3 regions of the Dickeya aquatica genome follow, and region 1 is predicted to be linked to each of the others. Evidence: predicted binding sites of a transcription regulator. Region 1 holds the regulator's gene; each other region holds the start of a gene.

Region 1 (8,022 bases):
ACCGTGGTGTATGACCCAACGGGAAAGCTGAGTTACAAACTGATTGCCGACAAAGCGGATCACTACAGTGTCGAACAGGTGAGCTGGTTTACCCAACCGGTGGCCACCATGTTTAATGAACAGGCAGTAGCGACCTGGTCTGTCCGTGCCGATCGCGCCAAACTGACCAAAGATCGTATGCTTTATCTGTATGGTCATGTGGAAGTCAACAGCCTGACTAACGACTCGCAGCTAGAACGCATCAAAACGGACAACGCGCAGATAAATCTGATAACGCAGGATGTGGCCTCCGATGACGAAGTCACCCTGTACGGCATCAACTTTACCTCTAACGGGTTGAAAATGCGTGGGAACCTGCGCAGTAAAACCGCTGAGTTGATCGATAAGGTAAAATCCTATTATGAAATTCAACCTAAAAATTAATATGCTACGTAGCACGCTTCTCGCCAGCTCACTGTTTGCTGTCAGTATTCCGGCACTGGCATTAACCGGGGACACCGAACAACCGATTAACATTACCTCCGATCAGCAGGCGCTGGACATGCAGGGGAATGTGGTGACATTTACCGGCAACGTTATCGTGACGCAAGGCTCAATCAAAGCGCAGGCCGACAAAGTGGTTATCACGCGGCCCAATGGTCAGCAAGGCCATGAAATTATTGAAGGCTTCGGTAACCCGGCCACCTTCTATCAAATGCAGGACAACGGTAAACCGGTCAAAGGCCACTCACAGAAAATACGCTATGAGATGGACAAGCAACTGGTCATTCTGACCGGTGAGGCCTATCTGGAACAGCTGGACAGTAACGTCAAAGGCGATCGCATCACCTATCTGGTGCAACAGCAGCAGATGGAAGCCTTTAGTGATAAAGGCAAGCGTGTCACCACGGTACTGGTACCAAACCAGTTGCAGGACAAAGGCAACCAGAACGGTGCTAAACCCGCGGCGGGCAATACTGCCGCCAAGCCCACCAAACAACCGTCAGTAGCGCGCTAATTCATGGCAACATTAATCGCTGAAAACCTGGCCAAAGCGTATAAAGGCCGAAAAGTGGTGGAAAACGTCAGCCTGAATGTCAATTCGGGTGAGATCGTCGGTCTGCTGGGGCCAAATGGTGCAGGTAAAACCACCACGTTTTATATGGTTGTGGGTATCGTGCCGCGCGACGAAGGCCGGATCGTCATCGACGATGAAGACATTAGCCTGCTGCCGCTACACGAACGCGCCCGCCGTGGCATTGGCTACCTGCCGCAGGAGGCGTCCATTTTCCGCCGCCTTAGCGTTTACCATAACCTGATGTCGGTGCTGGAAATCAGAAAAGAGCTGACGCGCGAGCAGCAGCAAGATCGCGCCAACGAGCTGATGGAAGAGTTCCATATCAGCCATCTGCGTGACAGCCTTGGGCAATCGCTGTCCGGCGGTGAGCGACGCCGGGTGGAAATTGCCCGCGCGCTGGCCGCCAACCCCAAATTCATCCTGCTTGATGAACCCTTTGCCGGGGTTGACCCGATTTCGGTTATCGACATTAAAAAAATCATTGAGCATCTGCGTGACAGCGGGCTTGGGGTATTGATTACTGACCATAATGTCCGGGAAACGCTCGATGTTTGTGAACGCGCTTATATCGTCAGTCAGGGCCAGCTTATTGCCCACGGCGCGCCGATGGATATACTGGCAAATGAGCAGGTTAAACGCGTCTATCTGGGCGAAGACTTCCGACTCTGATAACGTCATGTGTTAGGTTGATGGTTCTATTAGATTGATCGTTCAAAAGGAAGTTAGCGCACGCTATGAAGCAAGGTTTGCAACTCAGGCTCAGCCAGCAACTGGCAATGACACCGCAGCTACAGCAGGCCATCAGGCTGCTGCAACTGTCCACGCTTGAACTCCAGCAGGAAATCCAACAGGCGCTGGAAAGCAATCCATTGCTGGAACAAGCTGACATCCATGACGAGGTGGAAACCCGCGAAAATACCGAAACCGAAGCCCTGGACACCCGTGAAGCGCTGGAACAGAAGGATATGCCAGAAGAGCTGCCGCTGGATGCGGCGTGGGATGAAATCTACACTGCTGGCACGCCGTCTGGCACCAGCACCGATTACCGCGATGATGAACTGCCGGTCTATCAGGGCGAAACCACCCAGACGCTACAAGACTACCTGATGTGGCAAGTGGAACTGACACCGTTTTCTGATACCGATGCGGCTATCGCCACCTCGATTGTCGATGCGGTGGATAACACCGGTTATCTGACGGTGTCGCTGGAAGATATCCGTGACAGCATCGGCGATGACGACGTGACGATGGAAGAAGTGGAAGCGGTACTCAAGCGTGTACAGCGTTTCGACCCGGTTGGCGTTGCCGCCCGAGATTTACGCGAATGTTTGCTGGTACAGCTGTCGCAATTTAACAGCGCCACACCACGCCTTGCCGAAGCTAAACTTATCGTCAGCGATTACCTCGATTTGCTGGCTAATCACGATTTCCGATCGCTCATCCGCTCCAGTCGGCTCAAAGAAGAGGTACTCAAAGAGGCGCTGGCACTGATTCAATCGCTTGACCCGCGCCCGGGGCAGTCTATCAATACCGGGGAGTCGGAATACGTGATTCCTGATGTGTTGGTGCGCAAAGCGCAGGGGCAATGGACGGTAGAGCTGAATACTGACAGCGTGCCACGGCTGCAAATCAATCAGCAGTACGCTGCGCTCGGTAATAGCGCCCGTAATGATAGCGACGGCCAGTTTATTCGCAGTCATTTGCAAGAAGCTCGCTGGCTCATCAAAAGCCTGGAGAGCCGTAACGATACCCTGCTTAAAGTCACCCGTTGCATTGTGGAACAGCAACAGGCGTTCTTCGAGCAGGGTGAAGAGTTCATGCGCCCTATGGTACTGGCGGATATCGCTCAGGCCGTTGACATGCATGAATCGACGATTTCCCGCGTGACGACCCAGAAATTTTTGCACAGCCCACGCGGTATTTTTGAGCTGAAGTATTTCTTTTCCAGTCATGTGAATACCGACAGTGGCGGTGAAGCCTCATCCACCGCCATTCGGGCACTGGTTAAGAAGCTGATTGCAGCGGAAAACCCCGTAAAACCGCTGAGCGACAGTAAGCTGACATCAATGCTTTCTGAACAAGGGATCATTGTTGCCCGCCGTACTGTTGCCAAGTATCGAGAGTCTTTATCTATCCCGCCGTCAAACCAACGTAAACAACTGGTTTGACCCCTACATGAGAAGGAAGACGATATGCAGCTTAACATTACCGGACACCACGTTGAGATAACCGATGCTCTGCGCGAGTTTGTCACCGCAAAGTTTGCCAAACTTGAGCAATACTTTGATCGTATCAATCAGGTGCATGTGGTACTAAAAGTGGAAAAGATCCTGCACATTGCGGATGCCACTTTACATGTCAATGGTGGAGAGCTGCATGCAACGTCGGAAGCGGATGATATGTATGCCGCTATCGATCTGTTGATCGATAAGCTGGCAAGACAGTTAAACAAACATAAGGATAAACTGAAACAGCACTAATGTTGCCTGTTTCAGGTGCAGGGAGCGCAGCCGGCCCGCCGCAATTGCGGGCCGGATACCCGAAGGCAACCGTGTCGTTAAGTGAACGTATCATGAACAACGAGTCCGTTATGCAACTCAGCGCCGTGCTCCGTAAAGAGTGCACACGTAGCGCCGTACACTGCCAAAGCAAAAAGCGCGCGCTGGAAATCATCAGCGAACTGGCTGCCAGACAGCTCAACCTGCCACCACAAATGGTGTTTGAAGCCATCCTGACCCGCGAGCGCATGGGCAGTACCGGTATCGGCAGCGGTATCGCGATACCTCATGGCAAACTGGAAGATGAGAATACCCTGGGAGCGGTCGGCGTTTTTATTCAGTTAGAGCAGCCTATCGCGTTTGACGCCATTGATAATCAGCCGGTTGATTTGCTTTTTGCCTTGCTGGTTCCTGCTGAACAATGTAAAACCCATTTGCATACCTTATCGCTGGTCGCCAAACGGCTGGCGGATAAAACCGTGTGTCGCCGTCTGCGCGCAGCGCAAAGCGACGAAGAGCTATATCAAATCATGACGGAGTCAGACTCGCAGGCGTCGTCCTGACAGTCGCTGGCAGCCATTGCGGTTGCCATTCATGACATGCACGAAAGACGCATGACACAGGTGTGCCTGAATGCACAGCCTGAAGGATGCCGGGATAACCGGGAAATAACGAAGTTAGCTAACGGCGGTGGTGATGCACTCTCACACCGCCTGGGGGAGTCGTCAGATGGTGCTGATGATTGTCAGTGGTCGTTCAGGTTCAGGAAAATCCGTCGCCCTGCGTGCACTGGAAGACATGGGGTTCTATTGTGTCGATAACCTGCCGGTGGTGCTGTTGCCAGAGCTGGCACATTCGCTGGCAGAGAGAAACATTTCTGCCGCCGTCAGTATTGATGTGCGCAACATGCCGGAAAGCCCGGATGTGCTGGAGCACGCGCTGACGCGCTTGCCGCAAAGTTTTTCGCCCCAATTGCTGTTCCTTGACGCCGATCGCAATACGTTAATCCGTCGCTACAGCGACACGCGTCGTCTGCACCCGCTTTCCAGCAAGAACCTGTCGCTGGAAAGCGCGATTGACGAAGAGAGCGATTTGCTCGAGCCGCTGCGCTCACGCGCCGACCTGATTATCGACACCTCAGAAATGTCGGTGCATGAGCTGGCCGAAATGCTGCGCACCCGGTTACTGGGCAAGCGCGAGCGCGAATTGACGATGGTGTTTGAATCATTCGGCTACAAACACGGCATCCCGATTGATGCCGACTACGTGTTTGACGTGCGCTTTTTGCCTAACCCGCACTGGGACCCGAAACTGCGCCCGATGACCGGGCTGGATAAACCGGTGGCGGCGTTTCTTGACCGGCACACCGAAGTCCACAATTTCATCTACCAGACGCGCAGCTATCTGGAGCTGTGGCTGCCGATGCTCGAAACCAACAACCGCAGCTATCTGACCGTTGCTATCGGTTGTACCGGTGGCAAACATCGCTCGGTGTACATTGCCGAACAGCTGGCAGACTACTTCCGCTCCCGTGGCAAAAACGTGCAGTCGCGCCACCGCACACTGGAAAAACGTAAATCATGACCGTCAGGCAAACCGTCGAAGTGAAAAATCGGCTGGGGATGCACGCCCGCCCGGCGATGAAACTGTTTGAGCTGGTACAAAGCTTTGATGCTGAAGTGTTGCTGCGCAACGACAGCGGCACGGAGGCGGATGCCAGCAGCGTTATTGCCATGCTGATGCTGGACTCAGCCAAAGGCAGGCATATCGAAATTGAAGTCACCGGCCCGGATGAAGAGCAGGCACTGGCAGCTATCATCACGCTGTTTGAGGCCGGTTTCGACGAAGATTAACCTCCCCTTTTCGCCCAAGGCCAGCAGCCCCTGCTCCATATATTGGGTATCATCACCTTTTTCTGTGGCAACGCTGCGTTATCCGTTTATTATTCTCTTTTTACCCTTCGGCGCGTTACACGCGCAGGCGGGTTATTTGCCTGTCATCATCCTCTGGAGAGAAATATGGATAAACCACCCCTGACTATCGGTGCGCTGGACGCAGAGCGTCTTGATACTTTGCTGGCACACCCTCAATTTGCTGATACAGAAGTCGCGCGGGCTCTCGGTGAAGAGCTGGATAGAGCGGAGATAGTCGAGCCCGTCGCTATTCCGGCCGATGTTGTTACCATGAACAGCCGGGTGCGCTTTCGTGACCTGCTGACAGGCGAAGAGCACATCCGTACGCTGGTGTATCCGGCAGGGCTCAGCGACAGTCGGGAGCAGATTTCCGTCATGGCTCCGCTGGGCGCGGCACTGCTGGGGATGCACCTTGGCAACAGCATTGCCTGGCCATTACCGAATGGTGAAAACACACGGATTGAAGTGCTGGAACTGCTTTATCAGCCTGAAGCGGCAGGTGAGTATCACCGCTAACCCTCTCGATAACGACACCGGTTTGCCCGCGCTATTCGGGCAAACCGGCAATATCAGGGCATGTCTATCAGGCAAGATATATCAAACACCGGCAATCTTCATCGAGGGCAGCAGCACGGAGCCGCACTGAATATTGCTGCGCGTTTCAATATCATCGCCGATGGTGACCATATCACGCAGCATGTCTTTCAGGTTTCCGGCAATGGTAATTTCACTCACCGGATACTGAATCACGCCGTTTTCTACCCAGAAACCAGACGCGCCGCGTGAATAATCCCCCGTCACCGCGCTAACGCCCTGGCCCATCAGGCTTGTCACCAGCAGGCCGGTGCCCATCTCTTTGAGCATCGCGTCGAAATCCAGCCCGCGACCGGCAATACGCCAGTTATGGATCCCACCGGCATGACCGGTACTTTTCATACCTAATTTCCGCGCCGAATAGCTGGTCATCAGCCAGGTTTGCAGCACGCCATCTTTGACGATATCGCGTGCTTCGGTGCGCACGCCTTCGCTGTCAAACGGCGTGGAAGCAAGCCCCTTGCGTAAATGCGGTAATTCCTGGATCGTCAGCCAGGATGGCAAAATCGGCTTACCCAGGCTGTCTAGCAGGAACGTGGATTTACGATAGACGCTGCCGCCGCTGATAGCGCCAACCAAATGGCCGAACAAGCCGGTGGCCACCTCGGCGGCAAACATCACCGGTGCTTGCATCGTCGCCAGTTTACGCGGCGATAAGCGCGCCAGCGTGCGCCGGGCGCACTCCTCACCCACCCACTCTGGCGCGTTTAACTCATCGAGCGAACGGCCAATGGTGTAAGCGTAATCGCGCTCCATCTCGCCGTTGTGCTCGGCAATCACGCTCACCGACATGGAGTGACGGCTGGAGCAATAGCTTTGCAACATGCCGTGGCTGTTGCCAAACACTTTGATGCCATAGTGACTATTAAAACTGCCGCCCTCGGTATTGGTGATACGCGGGTCAGCCTTGAGCGCCGCCTGTTCAGCCGCCGCCGCAAGCTCGATACCACGGTCAGCATCAAGCGGGGCGGGGTGAAATAAATCCAGATCCGGGGCATCAAAAGCCAGCAGGTCTTTATCCGCCGGGCCGGCATAGGGGTCAGGCGAAGTGTAGCGGGCGATATCCAGCGCTGCCTGCACGGTGCGGGCGATTGCCTGCGGACTGAGGTCAGTCGATGAGGCGCTGCCTTTACGCTGCTGATGGTACACCGTGATGCCCAGCGCACCGTCACTGTTAAATTCGACGTTTTCAACTTCACCATAACGGGAACTGACGCTGATGCCCGTTGTTTTGGTGACGGCCACTTCGGCTGCATCAGAACCGGCACGAGCCAGTTCCAGCGCCTGTGATACCGCCTGTTCCAGCGCTTTACGCTGTTCTGCAACTTGCGTGATGATTGTCATTGCTTTGCCATAATGAGTGAGAACACATTCAGACAGACGCTAACAGAGCGACACGAATGCCACGAGCGGTTATGCGACTCTCCGCCATGCACCTCAGACAGAGAAAACGAGGTAGCCTGTGATGAAGTCTAACAGGATCAGCGGACAATTTCGCACAAAGCCCATAACCTGATAGGATCAGCCTCTTTTATTGGGGAGCCACCATGAACAAACATCCCGAAGACTGGCAGGACGACATCCCTGACGCCAGCCAGAACGATGAAGACGAAGAGATAATTTGGGTCAGCAAAAGTGAAATCAAGCGCGACGCCGAAGCCTTGAAAGCACTCGGTGCCGAGCTGGTCGAGCTTGGCAAGAACGCCCTTGACCGCATTCCGCTTGACGAAGACCTGCGCGCCGCCATTGAACTGGCGCAGCGCATCACCAAAGAGGGCCGCCGCCGCCAGTTGCAGTTGATTGGCAAAATGCTGCGCGCCCGCGACCCGGAGCCGATTCAAACGGCGCTGGATAAGCTGCGCAACCGCCATAACCAGCAAGTCTCGCTGTTCCATAAGCTGGAAAAACTGCGTGACCGGCTGCTCGAAGAGGGCGATGGCGCTATTCCTGACGTGCTGGC
Region 2 (8,022 bases), 1.4 Mb from region 1:
AGATCGAAGTAATTGGAGTAAATCATCTCGTCGTCACCGTCCTGATGCGCGGTGGTGCGAATGCCCTGCTCCACGCATTTACGCTGGCGGATCACCGCCTCCATACGTGAACTGAGCGTCACCGGCGAACTGCCGGACGGCCCGCCCAGGCATTTCTGCAACCCGGCAGAAACCGCATCCAGCCCCCAGGCATCGGTTTCCAGCGGGTTGCCGCCAAATGATGCGGTGGTATCGGTATAAAACAGCACGTCATGGCGGCGGCAGATCTCCCCAAGCTCCGCCAGCGGTTGCAGCATCGTTGTGGAGGTATCGCCCTGCACGGTGAGCAGCAGGCGGGGTTTTACCCGCTTGATGGCGTCTTCTATTTGATCGGGCGTGAACACCTTGCCCCACGGCACCTCGATGGTGTGAACCTCGGCGCGGCAGCGGCGGGCTATCTCGCACAACAGGTGGCCGAAACGGCCGAACACCGGCACCAGTACCCGGTCGCCGGGGCGGATCGCCGAAACCAGAATCGCTTCAATACCGGCGCGCGAAGTGCCGTCTACCAGCATCGTCCAGCGGTTATCGGTGCGGAACAGCTGGCGATACAACGCCATCACCTGGTTCATGTACCCGGTCATCGCCGGGTCGTATTGACCGACCAGTTGGCTTGCCATCGCACGCAGTACGCGCGGATCGGCATTGATCGGGCCCGGCCCCATCAATAAACGGTGGGGAGGATTGATCTGCGCAAACAGCTCGTTATGCATGTCATGAACTCCTGATGTCGTTAATATCTCACAGCCTATTTCGTGGTGCGGTACGCCGCTTACAGCCGTACCGAGGCGATAAATTGTTTTAGTTCTGCGGTTTGCGGGTCGGCGAACAGCGTATCGCCGCGCCCTTGCTCCCACACGGTGCCCTGATGCATAAACACCACCCGGTCGCCCACTTCGCGGGCAAAATTCATCTCGTGGGTGACCAGAATCAGCGTCATGCCTTCGGCGGCCAGTTGCTCGAGCACTTTGAGCACTTCGCCCACCAGTTCCGGGTCCAGCGCCGAGGTGATTTCGTCACACAGCAGCACTTTCGGGTTCATCGCCAGCGCGCGGGCGATCGCCACCCGCTGCTGTTGGCCGCCGGACAGATTCGACGGGTAGTAATCGATACGCTCGCCCAGCCCGACCTTCTCCAGCATCTTCACGCCCAGTTCGCGGCATTCGGCGGCGCTTTTCCCCAGCACCAGCCTGGGGGCCAGCATCACGTTTTCCAGCGCAGTCATGTGCGGGAACAGATTGAAATTCTGGAAGATCATGCCGACGGAACGACTGATTTCCCGTGCCTGCGAGTCGCGTTCGGTAACGGTCATGCCACCGAGTTTGATGCTGCCGTCCTGATAGCCTTCCAGCCCGTTGATGCAACGCAACAAGGTGCTTTTGCCGGAACCGCTGCGACCGATGATGGAGATAACCTCGCCCGCATCAATATCCAGATCCACCCCTTTCAGAACGTGGTTCTGGCCGTAATATTTGTGAACCTGATTAATGGTGATGAGCGGCATTGAATTTCTTCTCCAGATAACGGCTGTAGTACGACAGCGGGTAACACAGCAGGAAATAGCCCAGCGCCACCAGCCCGAACACCTTAAACGGCTGATAAGTGACGTTGTTGAGCATGGTGCCGGCCTTGGTCAGCTCGACAAAACCGATGATGGACGCCAGCGCGGTGCCCTTGATCACCTGCACCGAAAACCCCACCGTCGGCGCAATGGCAATACGCATCGCCTGCGGGGCAATCACCCGGGTCAGCGTTTGGGTAAAGCTCAGCCCCAGACAGCGGCAGGCCTCCCACTGCCCTTTCGGCAGGGCCTGCACGCTGCCGTGCCAGATATCCACCAAAAAGGCGCTGGTAAACAGCGTCAGCGCCAGCGCAGCCGCCGTCCACGGGCTGACGTCGATACCGAACAGCCCCAGCCCGAAAAATGCCAGAAACAGTTGCATCAGCAGCGGCGTGCCCTGAAACACATCGGCGTACACACGCGTCAGGCGCAGCGGCCAGCGGCGTTTCGTTAACCGCAGCAACAGCAGCGGCAGCGTGACAAGCGCGCCGCCAAAGAACGCCACCAGCGACAGCAACAGCGTCCAGCGCCCGGCCAGCAGCAGGTTGCGCACAATATCCCAGTCAGTAAAGGTCGTCATCAGCGTGCCGTCCCTAAAAAACGCCGCCCGGCCAGCAGCAATAACTGGCGCATGGCTATCGACAACAGCAAATAGCACAGCGTCGTCACCAGATACGCCTCGAAACTCAGGAAGGTTCGAGACTGAATTAAGTTGGCGGCGAAGGTCAGTTCCTCGTAGGAGACTTGTGACACCACCGAGGAACCCAGCATCACGATGATGCACTGGCTGACCAGCGCCGGGTAAATCCGTTGCAAACGCGGGGGCAGAATCACCCGAACAAAGGTCTGGGTGCGGGATAACCCCAGCACCCGTGCCGCTTCCCACTGGCCTTTGGGCGTCACCTGGATACCGGCACGGATAATCTCCGTGCTGTACGCGCCAAGATTCACCAGCATCGCCAGCAGGGCGGCCTGCCCGGCGGTGAGCTTTAACCCCAGCCCCGGCAGCCCAAACACGATAAAGAACAGTTGCACCACAAATGGCGTGTTGCGAATAAGCTCGACATACAGGCCCCACAGGCGGCTGATAAACGTCGGTTTCCCGCTGCGTAATGCCGCACCGCAAATGCCAATCGCGATGCCGCCGAGCGTTGCCATCGTGGCTAACTGCACCGTCACCCATAACCCGGACAGTAACGCCGGCCAGTAGGGCCACAGCGCCGCAAAATGAAGCTGGTATGTCATCGGCTTATCCTTACGCGCCCAGATTGGCCGGCAGCGGTGCTTTCAGCCATTTTTCCGACAACCCATTGAGGGTGTTGTCCTTGACGGCTTTTTCAATCAGTTCATTCACTTTTGCTTTCAGCGCCGGTTCATCTTTCTTCAGGCCGATGTAACAAGGTGAATCTTTCAGCATGAATTTGGCGACCGGCGCTTTGGCCGGGTTTTTCTCGGTAATCGCCGCCACCACCAGATTGCCGGTGGCGATATACTGCACCTGGCCGGACAGATACGCCGACAGCGTGGTGTTGTTATCTTCATAACGCTTGATATCAGCGGTTTTCGGCGCAATCTCGCTCAGTACCATGTCTTCCACCGCGCCCCGTGTTACCCCAACTGTTTGCCCCTGCAAGGCTTCCGGCTTGTCCACCGCCGTCTCTTTCGCGCCAAAAACCCCGAGGAAGAACGGCGCGTAAGCCCGGCTGAAATCAATCACTTTTTCCCGCTCGGCGTTTTTGCCCAGACTGGAAATCACCAAATCCACCTTGTCGGTTTGCAAATAGGGCACGCGGTTGGCGCTGGTCACCGGCACCAGCTGCAACTTTAGTTTCATCTCACTGGCGAGGTAGCGCGCCATGTCGATGTCATAACCCTGTGGCTGCAAGTCCGTACCGACTGAGCCAAACGGCGGGAAATCTTGCGGCACGGCCACGCGCAGCACACCGCGCTGCTGGATGTCTTGCAACTGGTCTGCCATTGCCTGACCGGCCTGAACCATCAACAGCGCCGCACCTGCCACCGCCAAAAAACGTTTTCCGATCTTCATTGCTGTGCCCCCGGTTAAGTTAGATTGAAACCAAAGATTCTTCAATAAAAATATTGAAACCTTCGTTGCAGAAAACAAAAGCAAGATACGTGCCAGATAGCCACACACCGGAAAACCCATATTGCTGAGGCTATTGTCAGGATAAAAACCGCATCATAGGGGGGATGAAGACCGAAAACATTGCCGGTCAGTACAGAGAATGACCGGGAAAATGCACACGATCGGGGCAGAAAATGAGAAAAGGACTGCACCAAAATGAATCAAATGCACCGGGTGGTGCACCATCAGCGTTGCTCCAGCTCATCAAGTTGCTGGTAGAGATCGGCAATATCGTGAATACGCTGGCGACCATCTGCCAGCATCTGATGCAGCAGCGCATTGCTGATAAGGTTGATAAGACTCATGGCGCTGGCATAGCTGTCAAACGCTGATACGCTATCCAGCGGTGCGCTCAGCGACCAGGACACCAGTGGCGGTAACGTGTGCGCCTGCGGCTCGCACAGCAACAACACCGGGATCTGGCGCACATGCAGTTGCTGTAGCAACGGCACAATCAGGCGTGGACGGCGACGGAAGGCCACCACCACCACCACATCCCGCGCACTGAGATCCGCCAGTTCTTCCGCCAGCGTCTGGCCGGGCTGTGCCAGCATCAGCACCTGCGGGCGAATTTGCAACAGTTGCTGACGCAGGTGCAAGGCCACCGGATAACTGTTGCGCAGCCCAACAATGCAGACCCGCTGCGCCTGTTGTAACCCCGCTATCACCGCGCCAAATTGCTGCGGGTCAATCTGGTTGACCCACTGGGTTAAATTCGCCATCTCCTGCTTGTAATGGCGTGCCAGCAGGGTGTTGCCCTGCACCGCGTCCCGGTTATCGGTGAGCGGCATCCCGCTTTGACGCAGGGTGCGCAGCTCATCGCGCATTTCCCGGTAACTCGGGTAGCCAAGGCGACGGAATAACCGGCTGACGGTCGCCTTTGATACGCCGCTGAGCCGCGCCAGCTCGGCGCTGTTATAACTAATGAGATCGTCGAGATGGTCAAAAATAAAGTCAGCCACCCGTTGCTCTTGTGGCGACAGTTCGCTGTACTGGCTGCGTAGCCGCTCATCAATCTGCTTCATTGCCTTGCTGCTCCCCGGTTTCTTTATCATGCCTGTTTGCTGGCCCTGTTTTTGTAACGATCGTTTCATCGCCTGAGCCAGACTGCGACCATACCACACAACCGCCACCGGGCGGCAAGCCCGCCCGGGCCATGAGGGGCAATCCAGACAAAAGAAAACATGCGCCACAAAAACTGGAACGGCTTTTGCTTAACACGACCATGTTTTCTCTGACACGAGTAGAGCTATGCTGCAAAGTCATATCGCCCCATCAGGCATGGCGGTGACGCCACACCATCTTGCCAGCGCCTGCGCCCAACGCATTCTGCGCGCCGGTGGCAACGCCATCGAAGCGATGGTCGCGGCAGCGGCAACCATCGCCGTGGTATACCCGCACATGAATGGTCTGGGCGGAGACGGCTTCTGGCTGATAGTGCCCCCTGACGGCAAGCCAATTGCTATTGATGCCAGCGGGGCGGCCGGATCACTGGCAAACCGTGCGCGCTATGCCGGTCACGCCCGTATTCCCCATCGCGGCCCTGACGCAGCGCTCACGGTGGCAGGCACTGTCGGCGGCTGGCAGGCGGCGCTCGACTATGCTGCCGAGTTATCGCTTAACGCGCCACTGGCACTGACCACCTTGCTGGAAGACGCCATCGGCTACGCGCGGGACGGCATTCCCGTCACCCAATCGCAGGAAGATGCGCTGATAAACCGCCATCATGAATTGAGTGATAACGCAGAATTCTGCCGCCTGTTTATGCCACAGGGTCAGTTTGCACGTACCGGCAGCCGTTTTATCCAGCGCGACCTTGCCCAGACCCTGCAACAGTTGGCGCAAGATGGCCTGGAGAGCTTTTACCGGGGCGCGCTGGCCGAGCGTATGGCCACACAAATGGCCGCGCTTGGCATGCCGGTAACGGGTGACGATCTGGCTCATTATCGTGCCCGCCGCGTTGCGCCGCTGGTGCTACAGCACAGCAAGGGCGAGGTGTTTAATCTGGCTCCGCCCACGCAAGGGCTGGTTTCTCTGGCGATATTGGGTATCACCGACCGGCTTTGCATGGCTGATCTCAGCGACAGCCAGACCATCCACCGCATCGTGGAAGCCACCAAGCTGGCCTTTGAACTGCGCGATAAATACATCACCGACCCGACGCAGGTGACACAAGACATTCAGGCGCTATTGTCTGACGCCAGCCTGAATACGCTGGCTAAAAATGTGAACACCCGCGCCGCCGCCCCCTGGGGACAGGGGAAAGGGCCGGGCGATACGGTCTGGATGGGCGTGTGTGACCGCTACGGGCTGTCGGTGTCGTTTATTCAGAGTATCTACCATGAGTTTGGCAGCGGCGTGGTGCTACCGGGCACCGGTGTCTTGTGGCAAAACCGGGGCGCGTCATTCAGCCTTGACCCTTATCACCTGCTGGCGCTGGAGCCGGGCAAACAGCCGTTTCACACCCTGAATCCGGCAGCGGCGCGCCTCAATGATGGGCGCACCCTGGTATATGGCTCGATGGGCGGCGACGGCCAGCCACAGACACAGGCGGCGCTGTTCATTCGCCATGTCATGCAGGGGGTGCCGCTACAGCAGGCTGTCACCGCGCCCCGCTGGTTGCTGGGCCGTACCTGGGGGCAAACCTCCGATACCCTGAAGCTGGAAGACCGCTTCACCCCGGCGACCATCGAGGCATTGCGCACACTCGGCCACGATGTCGAACTGCTGACCAGCTTTAGCGAAACCGTCGGCCACGCCGGAGCCATCGTGCGTCATGCTAACGGCATGCTCGAAGGTGCCAGCGACCCGCGCAGCAACGGCAGCGCGGTTGGCTATTAATTTTTCAACCCTAAGGTGCTGATGATGAAAAACAGGGATATCGATCAGGACACGCTGGCGGCGTACCTGCAACAAATGGAAGTCCTGATGGGGCTCGAACTGGATGACGCCCGCCGTCAGGAATTGCACGTCCAGTTCAGCCGCATTGCCGCGATGGCACAACCGCTGATGGCGTTTTCGCTCGACGAACGGCAGGAAGTGGCGGGAGTCTACCAGCCATGAAAGCAGCCCGATTATCGATTCGCGCATTACAGGCAGAACTGGCGGCAGGACACCTGTCGGCAACCGACATCGCCCGCGACACGCTGGCGCACATTGAACAGCACAACCCGGTCATCAACGCCTATACCGCCATCACTGCACAGCGTATGTTGGCCGAGGCTGAGAGTATCGATCTTAAACGCCGACAGGGCGAGCCACTGCCTGCGCTGGCGGGCGTGCCCTATGCGGTAAAAAACCTGTTTGATGCCGCCGGTGAAACCACCCTTGCCGGAGCCAGACTGTTTAGCCAGCGCCCTGCCGCTACGCACGATGCGTTTGCCCTGCGCCAGTTACAAACACAAGGTGCGCTGCTGTCCGGCTTACTGAATATGGACGCCTACGCCTACGGCTTTACCACCGAGAACAGCCACTACGGCGCGACCCGTAACCCGCATGACCTGACGCGCATTGCCGGTGGTTCCTCCGGCGGCTCGGCCGCAGCGGTGGCGGCAGGTTTGGTGAATTTCTCGCTGGGCAGCGACACCAATGGGTCGATCCGCGTTCCCGCCTCGTTGTGCGGTATTTTCGGGCTGAAGCCGACCTTTGGGCGGTTATCACGCCACGGCACCCAGCCGTTTGTTGGCAGCCTGGATCATATCGGCCCGTTTGCCCGCACCACCGACGATCTGGCGCAGGTGTTTGACGCCCTGCAAGGCCGCGATCCGGCCGATCGTTTTCAGGCGGATCGCCCGCGGCTATCCACCGCGTCTTCACTGACCGATGCCACGCCGTTACGCAGTCAGGTGCTGGGCGGTTACTTTGCCGAGTGGTGCGATGAAAACGCCAGCGCGGCAGTGAATGCCGTCGCACAGGCACTCGGCGCTGGCGAGGCAGTGACGCTGGCCAATGCCAGCCTGGCGCGCACGGCAGCCTTTATTTTGTCTGCCAGCGAGGGAGGCAATCAGTACCTGCCTGCGCTGCAAGCGACGCCGGAGTTGTTCGAACCGCTCTCTCGTGAACGGTTGCTGGCCGGTGCTATGATCCCGGCGGCCTGGTATGTGCAGGCGCAGCGCTTTCGCGATCATTTCCGCCGTGACGTGCTGGCGCTGTTCCGTGACACCGATCTGCTGATTGCCCCGGCGACGCCCTGCCCGGCCACACCGATCGGCCAGGAAAGCCTGCGTATCAACCATACCGATTTACCGACTCGCGCCAGCATGGGCATGTTAACCCA
Region 3 (8,022 bases), 1.7 Mb from region 1:
TTGTTACATCTGGAAAAGCTGGAAGAGGGGTTATTTCGCGGTCAAAGCCAGGACCTGGGACTGCGACAGGTGTTTGGCGGGCAGGTTGTCGGCCAGGCATTATCTGCTGCAAAACAAACCGTTCCTGCTGAGCGTTTTGTGCACTCCTTCCACAGCTATTTTTTACTCCCAGGCGACAGCCAGAAACCGATTATTTACGATGTTGAAACGCTACGCGACGGCAACAGCTTTAGCGCCAGACGGGTTAGCGCTATCCAGAATGGCCGCTCTATTTTTTACATGACAGCGTCGTTTCAAACCCGGGAAAGCGGCTTTGAACATCAAAACACGATGCCGCAAGTTACCCCGCCTGAAGAATTACCGTCGGAGTTAGACATCGCTCGCAGCATAGCAGAACAGCTCCCTGCGGCCATGCGGCAAATTTTCACGCAAGAAAGGCCCATTGAAATTCGCCCGGTCGAATTTCATAACCCACTGCAAGGTAAAGTTGAACCTGCTGTAAGGCATGTCTGGTGCCGTGCTAATGGTGTAATGCCAGATGATGAGCGCACCCATCAGTATCTGCTGGGTTATACCTCCGACTGCCACTTCCTGCTGACCGCACTTCAGCCCCATGGCGTTGGTTTTCTTGAGCGCGGTATGCAGGTAGCTACACTCGATCACGCCATGTGGTTTCACCGCCCATTTCGGCTGGACGACTGGTTGCTGTACTCGGTTGAAAGCCCTTCAGCATCAGGGGCTCGAGGGTTTGTGCGCGGGCATTTTTATACCCGGGAGGGCGTACTGGTTGCCTCCAGCGTTCAGGAAGGGGTCATTCGCCGCCATAGCCAGTAACAACCGTGCAATTTAACACGTCATCAGCCATCGTCATCCACAGATAATGCCAATAATGACCCTGGGCAATTAACGAAAAAAACCACCTAAAAAGGTGGTTTTAGTCAGAAAATCCAGCATGCCATCCCCATTATCAGGATGCCAGATACATGGGCATTACTGGTTGTAAGCGTTTTCGCCGTGACTGTTGACATCCAGACCTTCGCGCTCCTGCTCTTCAGGAACACGCAGACCAACCGCGATATCTGCAATTTTGAAAGAGATGAACGCAGCCACACCGGACCATACCACAGCCACAATCACGCTAAACAACTGTACCCATACCTGATGCGCCATAGTCACACCCTGTGCGTAACCTGTACCGCCTAACGATGATGCGGTAAATACCCCGGTCAACAGGCAGCCAACGATACCGCACACACCGTGTACACCAAACACATCACAGGGGTCGTCAACGCGCAGCCATTTTTTCAGCACCGTCACGCCCCACAGGCCTGCAAAACCACCCGCGAAACCGATAATCATCGCACCACCAATACCCACCGTACCCGCAGCCGGGGTGATAGCAACCAGACCCGCGATACAGCCAGAACAAGCGCCCAGCAGAGAGGGTTTACCACGGCTAATCCACTCGCCGATGATCCAGGCTAAAATGGCCGCAGCGGTTGCCACAACGGTTGTCAGAAACGCAAGACCGGCAATATTGTTGGCCGCGGCTGCCGAACCGGCGTTAAAACCAAACCAGCCGACATACAGAATAGACGTACCAATAAACACCAGTGGCAGGTTATGCGGTTTAAATGCCTCTTTGCCAAACCCAACACGCTTGCCTAACAGCAGTGCACCAACCAAGCCTGCGACTGCCGCATTAATGTGCACAACCGTACCGCCAGCAAAATCCAGCGCACCATCAGCAGCCAGGTAACCACCACCCCAGACCATATGGGTCATCGGCAAATAAGACAGCGTGAACCACAGTGCAGAGAAAATCAGCACCGCTGAGAAACGGACACGCTCAGCCAAAGCCCCGATCACCAGACCTACCGTGATGCATGCAAAAGAAGCCTGATAAGCAACATGAATAAACTGATAGAACGTACCGCTAATGGCATTGATATCGATGCCATTGAGCATAAAGTTAGTCAAACCACCAAAGAATGGGCTGCCAGTGCTAAAGGCAACACTGTAGCCATAAATAACCCAAAGAATACAAACCAGCGCAAATGACACCATTATCTGAGTCAGCATCGACAACACGTTTTTACTGCGGATCAAACCACCATAAAACAGCGCCAGCCCCGGAATCGTCATGAACAGTACCAATGCGGTACAAATCATCATAAAGGCGTTATCGGCTTTATCCACGACGGGTGCGGGCGTATCGGCCAGCGCCCATGCCGGAAGCATGGCGGCAGCCCCTAAACCTAATGACAAGGAAAGTTTTTTCATTTTTTCATTCATCCCTATTTAATAAGGCTAAATCAGGTAGTTGTTATAATGCGGCTTCGTCAGTTTCACCGGTACGAATACGAATAACACGCTGCAATTCAGCAACAAAAATTTTGCCGTCACCAATTTTTCCGGTATAAGCCGCTTTACTGATGACATCAATCACTTCATCTAGCTGATCATCTGCAATAGCGATATCAATTTTGACTTTGGGCAAAAAGTTAACGCTGTACTCAGCGCCACGGTACAATTCCGCATGCCCTTTCTGACGTCCAAACCCTTTCACCTCTGTGACGGTGAGCCCCTGGATGCCCACAGAAGAGAGTGCCTCACGCACATCTTCCAGCTTGAACGGTTTGATTACTACAGTCACCAGTTTCATTCTCATCCCCCTAAGCATGTAAGTTCAGGCTTATGCCCGTCACCTCAAATATGTCCACGTATTACTTAAAGCAAATCATGTGCCACAAATGCCAGCACTAACCAAAAGCGATAAAACGCCCCTGATTAGGGAAAAATAAGAAAGTGGATAGTATGAAGTATGGACGAACAGCGTGAAAAACCGGTGCGCGAACGCACAAAAACAGTGCGACGCGCTTGATTTCGGTGCATCACAGTGCGTAGTCAATCACACTGTGCCAAATTATGGTGCGATATCCTGCCCCAGGATGATCGTCATGGTGCCAGTGCAGTCAGTGCCGGCTCACCCTCTTCCTGAGTTGAAGACAGTGCTCTGCTTGCCTGCTGCAATTGATACATCTGAGCATAACGCCCTGCTCTGGCAAGCAGTTGTTCATGGGTGCCGTGCTCCACGGTTTTGCCATGGTGCAATACCAGAATATTGTCTGCTTCCACAATGGTGGATAACCGATGTGCAATGACGACCAGCGTGGTATGGGAGCGGATTAACCTTAGCGCACGTTGAATAGCCTGTTCAGTCCCCGAATCAATATTGGCTGTCGCTTCATCGAGTATCAGAATTCTGGGCGGAGCAACCAATACGCGGGCGAGTGCCAATAGCTGCTTTTGGCCAACAGACAAGTTATTACCTTGCTCACCAATACGGCTCTCCATTCCCTCCGCCATTGATTGCACCAGAGGTGCTAGTTGTACTGCCTCCAATGCCTGCCAGACGCGCTCTTTACTGATCTCTCGCCCCAGCGTGACATTGGCATACATTGAGTCCGCCAAAACAACCGGGTCTTGCTGCACCATAGCCACATGCTGGCGCAGTACCTGATGAGAAAGCCCAGATAACGGTCTGGTATCCAGATGGATGTCTCCACTATCGGGCTGGTAATACCCCATCAACAGGCTGGCGAGCGTACTTTTCCCACTACCAGTATGGCCAACCAATGCAACAAACCCCCGGTCTGGCACATGCAGTTCGATATCATGCAATACCGGTTTCCCGGCCTGATAAGAAAACGTCACCCTATCGATATCAATACGACCACTGTGGAGCGGCTCGGTATCGTCGCCATACTGCTGGCGTGAGCCATCCATCAACTCGAAGATACGCTCACCCGCGACTACGGCCTGCTGTAGCATCGATTGTTGGGTGGTCAACTCAATAAGTGGTTCGTTTAATCGGCCAAGATAGTTAATGAAGGCGTACAACACACCAACCCCCACTGAACCTACGGTGCTAAAACCAAATTGCAGCAGCAAACCGCACATCACCATGGCAGAGAATAAACTCAATAATGGCCGTAACAGAAAACCATCCAGCCGCAATGTCTGTATACGTGCGTGATAGTGCGACCAACTGGCTTCGCTGAGTTTTTTACCGAAACGCTGTTGCTGGCGAAACTGCTGGATAACCCCCATACCGTTTATCGACTCGTTAAACCCATCATTGATATCTGCCAGAAAACTTCGCATCCGCCGGACAATCGGCGTGCTATAGCGCTGATACACCACCATCACAATGGCAACTGCTGGCAAAATCATCATTGCTATCAATGCCATACGCCAGTCAAGACTGAACATGGCCACCAGCATCGCAACGATCAATGCGGTACTACGCAACACGTTCCCCACGACCATGACATACAGATCACGCACCACTTCCGTATCATTTGTCACCCGGGAGATCAATTGCCCAACCGGTTGGGTATCGAACACCGCCAGCGGCTGGCGCAACGCGGCATCCATTACGTCAATACGCAATTGCTGTACCACGCCAACCGCTACGCGGTTAAACATCAATGCCTGCAAATAATGCAGCAAGGCCGCCAGCAGTTGCAGCAAAACGTACCCCACCGCGAGGCCCGTCGCCAACAGAAGAGGGAATTCGCCTTTGGCAATCAGATTATCAATGAAATAGCTGACCAAAACCGGCCCTGCCACTTCGGCTGCTGCCGCAATACAGAGCAACAAGACCCCCCCACCAACCGATGCCTTCCACGGCAGGCCATAAGCCAGCAACCGTTTCAACGTTGACCACAACGCTGGCGTCATTTTCATTTTTGCCTTACTCACGCTCAGGCCCCTCATTGGGCGCATCATCCAAAGCGGCTTCCAGTTGCTGATAGCGATACATATCCCGATACCATCCTGCCTGTTGTGATAACTCACCGTGGTTACCGCGTTGTGCTACCCGCCCATGCTGCAATACCAGAATGTCATTCGCCTCGACAAGCGCCGACAGGCGATGGGCACTGATTATCAACGTTCGCTTTTTCCCCCATTGCCGCAGGTTATTTAGAATCTGATGTTCAGTGCGCCCATCCACGGCGGAAAGGGCATCATCAAGCACCAGAATCTCTGCATCAAGCAATAACGCGCGGGCAATCGCAATACGCTGTTTCTGACCACCGGACAGCATTACACCGCGCTCTCCTACTTCCGTCAGGTAGCCTTTCGGCAAACGCAGAATATCGTCATGGACATTAGCCAGTCTGGCCGCGTGTTCTATCTCCTGCCGGGAGGCCTGTGGGCACCCCAGTGCAATATTGCCCGCCACGGTATCAGAGAACAGAAACGGTGTTTGCCCCACCACGGCAAAGCGGCCTCGCAGTTGGTCCAGACGAATATGCTGCAATGGTTGCTGGTGGTAGCTTATCTCTCCCTGTTCAACGTCAAACTGTCTTAGCAGCAAAGCCAGTAACGTGCTCTTGCCTGAGCCAGTCGGGCCACACAACCCCAGGGTTTGACCCGGTATCAGTGTGAAATGAACCTCATTAAGCACCGTCTGACTATGGCCGGGATAATGAAATACGGTGATATCGGCCGCCAGCATTCCAGGCCCTTCCGGTAAGGATTGGGTGCCATCTTCAACGACCCGTGGTTCGGCCAGTAACTGACTGATACGCCCATAAGCCGCACTGCCACGCTCAACAATGTTAAACATCCATGCCAATGCCAGCATCGGCCATATCATCAGGCCAAGGTACATGACAAAACTGGTCAGTGCGCCGAGAGTCAGTGAACCGTGGATAACCATCCAGCTTTCCCCAGCGACCGCCAGCAGGTTGGAAAATGCAACAGCAATATAGATAGTGGGGTCAAAACGGGCATCGACGCGCGCAACACGCATATTCTTCTGCCCGGCATCGGCGGCAACACGGGCAAAACTGTCTGATTGATAATCTTCCAGACCAAAGGATTTGATCATCCGAATGCTGGTCAGGCTCTCCTGAGCATGGTCATTAAGCGAAGAAAAAGCAGCCTGAGCATCCTTGAAACGCTGGTGTAGCTGGGTGCCATAATGCTTTATCACTATCGCCATCACTGGCATTGGCAATAACGCCAGTAATGTCAGTTGCCAGCTAAGTTGGGTACACATCACCACAAATACCGCACATCCCATCACCAGCGAGTCTACCAATGTCAGCACACCTTCTCCGGCAGCAAACACCACCCGATCCACATCATTGGTAGCGCGGGCAATTAAATCACCGGTTCGATGGCGAAGATAAAAAGCCGCATGTTGGTGACTCAATTGACGATAAAAGCGTTCTCTCAATTCAACCGCCAACTGATAGGCTGCACCAAATAGCCAAATACGCCAAAAATAGCGCAGCAGATAAATCAGCAATGCAATCAACAGGATGTTGCTTATTTTCCACAATAAAGTAGCGTTGCTCATCGTATGCTGTGTGACACCATCAACGATGACACCCACCAACGTTGGCGGCAGCAATTGCAGCACAGCAATCATCACCAATAACATCACCGCCCCGAGATAACGCTTCCATTCCCGGCGAAAATACCATCCCAGCAGAGCAAAAAGTCTCACGCGATTTTAGTCCAATAGTGACAAAGCGAATTGAGAGAAGATGAACCGAGCATTATACATAATGTGCATCACGAATAAATTTTATGCCTGCCTGCGCGGTTAACTTCGCATCGATAACCGCGCGATACGCGATGATAGCCGCCCGTCATCCGGCTCATCAGGATGACGTCAGCGGCAAGGCGGTTGTCTGTTTGATACACTCCATCGCAAAGCTGGATGTCACATCAACCAGACCGGGAATACCATTGACCAGGCGCTTATAAAAAGCATCGTAGCTTTTCATGTCTGCCACCTGTACCTGCATCAGGTAATCATATTCACCGGCCATACGGTAGAACGCCAGCACCTCCGGCATCTCTGACACGAAACGGGAAAAGGTTTGATACCAGGCGCTATTATGTTGCTGCGTTTTCAGCAGCACAAATGCTGTCAGCCCAAGCCCCAGCTTCTCGTTATCCAACAGTGCAACCCGGCACTTAATGTATCCCTCATCTTCCAGGCGCTTTAAGCGCTTCCAGCAAGGTGTGGAAGTCAGGTTGACTGCATCGGCCAATACCTGCAATGACAGGGTACAATCCTGCTGTAACAACGCCAGCAGCTTGATATCGATTTTATCCAACATAAGGGTTAACAAGAGAAAAAATTTCTCTTATTACCTCGCCAGGCAGATAAAAAAGCAATCTTTTTTTCTCACAAAACCGATAGGCTAGAGGAGTGTCGTCGCCCGTTATACGTTCCATATCCGGCGACGATGACCCCACTATCATCAGAAAACGAATTTGTAACTAATCAGGACACCATCATGACCAGCCTCTGGGTACGCAACGCCGTTAGCGCGATAGAAGCCGACTTTCAACGCTCGGCAGACACCCACCTGATCCGCCTGACATTGCCGAACTACACCGGCATCTATTTTTACCTCAAGGATGAAAGTACTCATCCGAGCGGTAGCCTGAAACACCGTCTGGCTCGCTCACTGTTTCTGTATGGATTAAGCAATGGCTGGATCAATGAAGGAACAACAGTGATAGAAGCTTCATCAGGCAGTACGGCGGTATCAGAAGCCTATTTTGCACGTTTGCTGGGGTTACCCTTTATCGCGGTCATGCCGTCATGTACTGCACGCAAAAAAATCGAGCAAATTACCTTTTATGGTGGCCATTGCCATTTTGTTGAGCAATCCCGTGAGATTTATGCCAAATCGGAAGAGCTTGCCAAAGAGTTGCATGGTCACTACATGGATCAGTTCACCTACGCCGAACGCGCTACTGACTGGCGAGGGAATAACAACATTGCTGACAGTATCTATCGGCAGATGGAACGAGAGCCCCATCCGGTGCCTGATTATCTGGTGATGAGTGCGGGTACCGGCGGCACCTCTGCCACGCTGGGGCGCTACATCCGCTATAAGGGCCTGAATACCCAATTGATCGTCGTAGACCCGGAAAATTCGGTATTTTATGACTGCTATCGTCAGCAAAGCAGAACGCTGACAG

What was found. The regulator sigma-54, encoded in region 1, starts transcription at its own class of promoters, with help from an activator protein. The targets are predictions, from matches to a motif close to GTTGGCACANNTTTCGCTNT.
Positions count from the first base shown of each region.
Region 2: a site for sigma-54 is predicted at 4,944-4,963, ahead of DAQ1742_RS15825 (gamma-glutamyltransferase family protein). Genes of this name have one in related genera too.
Region 3: a site for sigma-54 is predicted at 2,733-2,752, ahead of glnK (P-II family nitrogen regulator). Genes of this name have one in related genera too.

Region 1 covers NZ_LT615367.1:383,869-391,890, reverse strand. Annotated here, with positions in the region: gene lptC (LPS export ABC transporter periplasmic protein LptC) at 1-423, shown strand, start outside; gene lptA (lipopolysaccharide ABC transporter substrate-binding protein LptA) at 401-997, shown strand; gene lptB (LPS export ABC transporter ATP-binding protein) at 1,001-1,726, shown strand; gene rpoN (RNA polymerase factor sigma-54) at 1,792-3,225, shown strand; gene hpf (ribosome hibernation promoting factor) at 3,250-3,537, shown strand; gene ptsN (PTS IIA-like nitrogen regulatory protein PtsN) at 3,630-4,118, shown strand; gene rapZ (RNase adapter RapZ) at 4,285-5,139, shown strand; gene npr (PTS phosphocarrier protein NPr) at 5,136-5,408, shown strand; gene rnk (nucleoside diphosphate kinase regulator) at 5,574-5,984, shown strand; gene pmbA (metalloprotease PmbA) at 6,066-7,406, opposite strand; gene yjgA (ribosome biogenesis factor YjgA) at 7,610-8,022, shown strand, end outside.
Region 2 covers NZ_LT615367.1:3,484,795-3,492,816, forward strand. Annotated here, with positions in the region: gene DAQ1742_RS15795 (pyridoxal-phosphate-dependent aminotransferase family protein) at 1-752, opposite strand, end outside; gene DAQ1742_RS15800 (amino acid ABC transporter ATP-binding protein) at 812-1,543, opposite strand; gene DAQ1742_RS15805 (amino acid ABC transporter permease) at 1,524-2,180, opposite strand; gene DAQ1742_RS15810 (amino acid ABC transporter permease) at 2,180-2,845, opposite strand; gene DAQ1742_RS15815 (transporter substrate-binding domain-containing protein) at 2,856-3,647, opposite strand; gene DAQ1742_RS15820 (MurR/RpiR family transcriptional regulator) at 3,932-4,771, opposite strand; gene DAQ1742_RS15825 (gamma-glutamyltransferase family protein) at 4,998-6,587, shown strand; gene hpxX (oxalurate catabolism protein HpxX) at 6,612-6,809, shown strand; gene DAQ1742_RS15835 (AtzE family amidohydrolase) at 6,806-8,022, shown strand, end outside.
Region 3 covers NZ_LT615367.1:3,155,785-3,163,806, forward strand. Annotated here, with positions in the region: gene tesB (acyl-CoA thioesterase II) at 1-834, shown strand, start outside; gene amtB (ammonium transporter AmtB) at 991-2,283, opposite strand; gene glnK (P-II family nitrogen regulator) at 2,327-2,665, opposite strand; gene DAQ1742_RS14280 (SmdB family multidrug efflux ABC transporter permease/ATP-binding protein) at 2,959-4,752, opposite strand; gene DAQ1742_RS14285 (SmdA family multidrug ABC transporter permease/ATP-binding protein) at 4,760-6,526, opposite strand; gene DAQ1742_RS14290 (Lrp/AsnC family transcriptional regulator) at 6,684-7,148, opposite strand; gene DAQ1742_RS14295 (PLP-dependent cysteine synthase family protein) at 7,329-8,022, shown strand, end outside.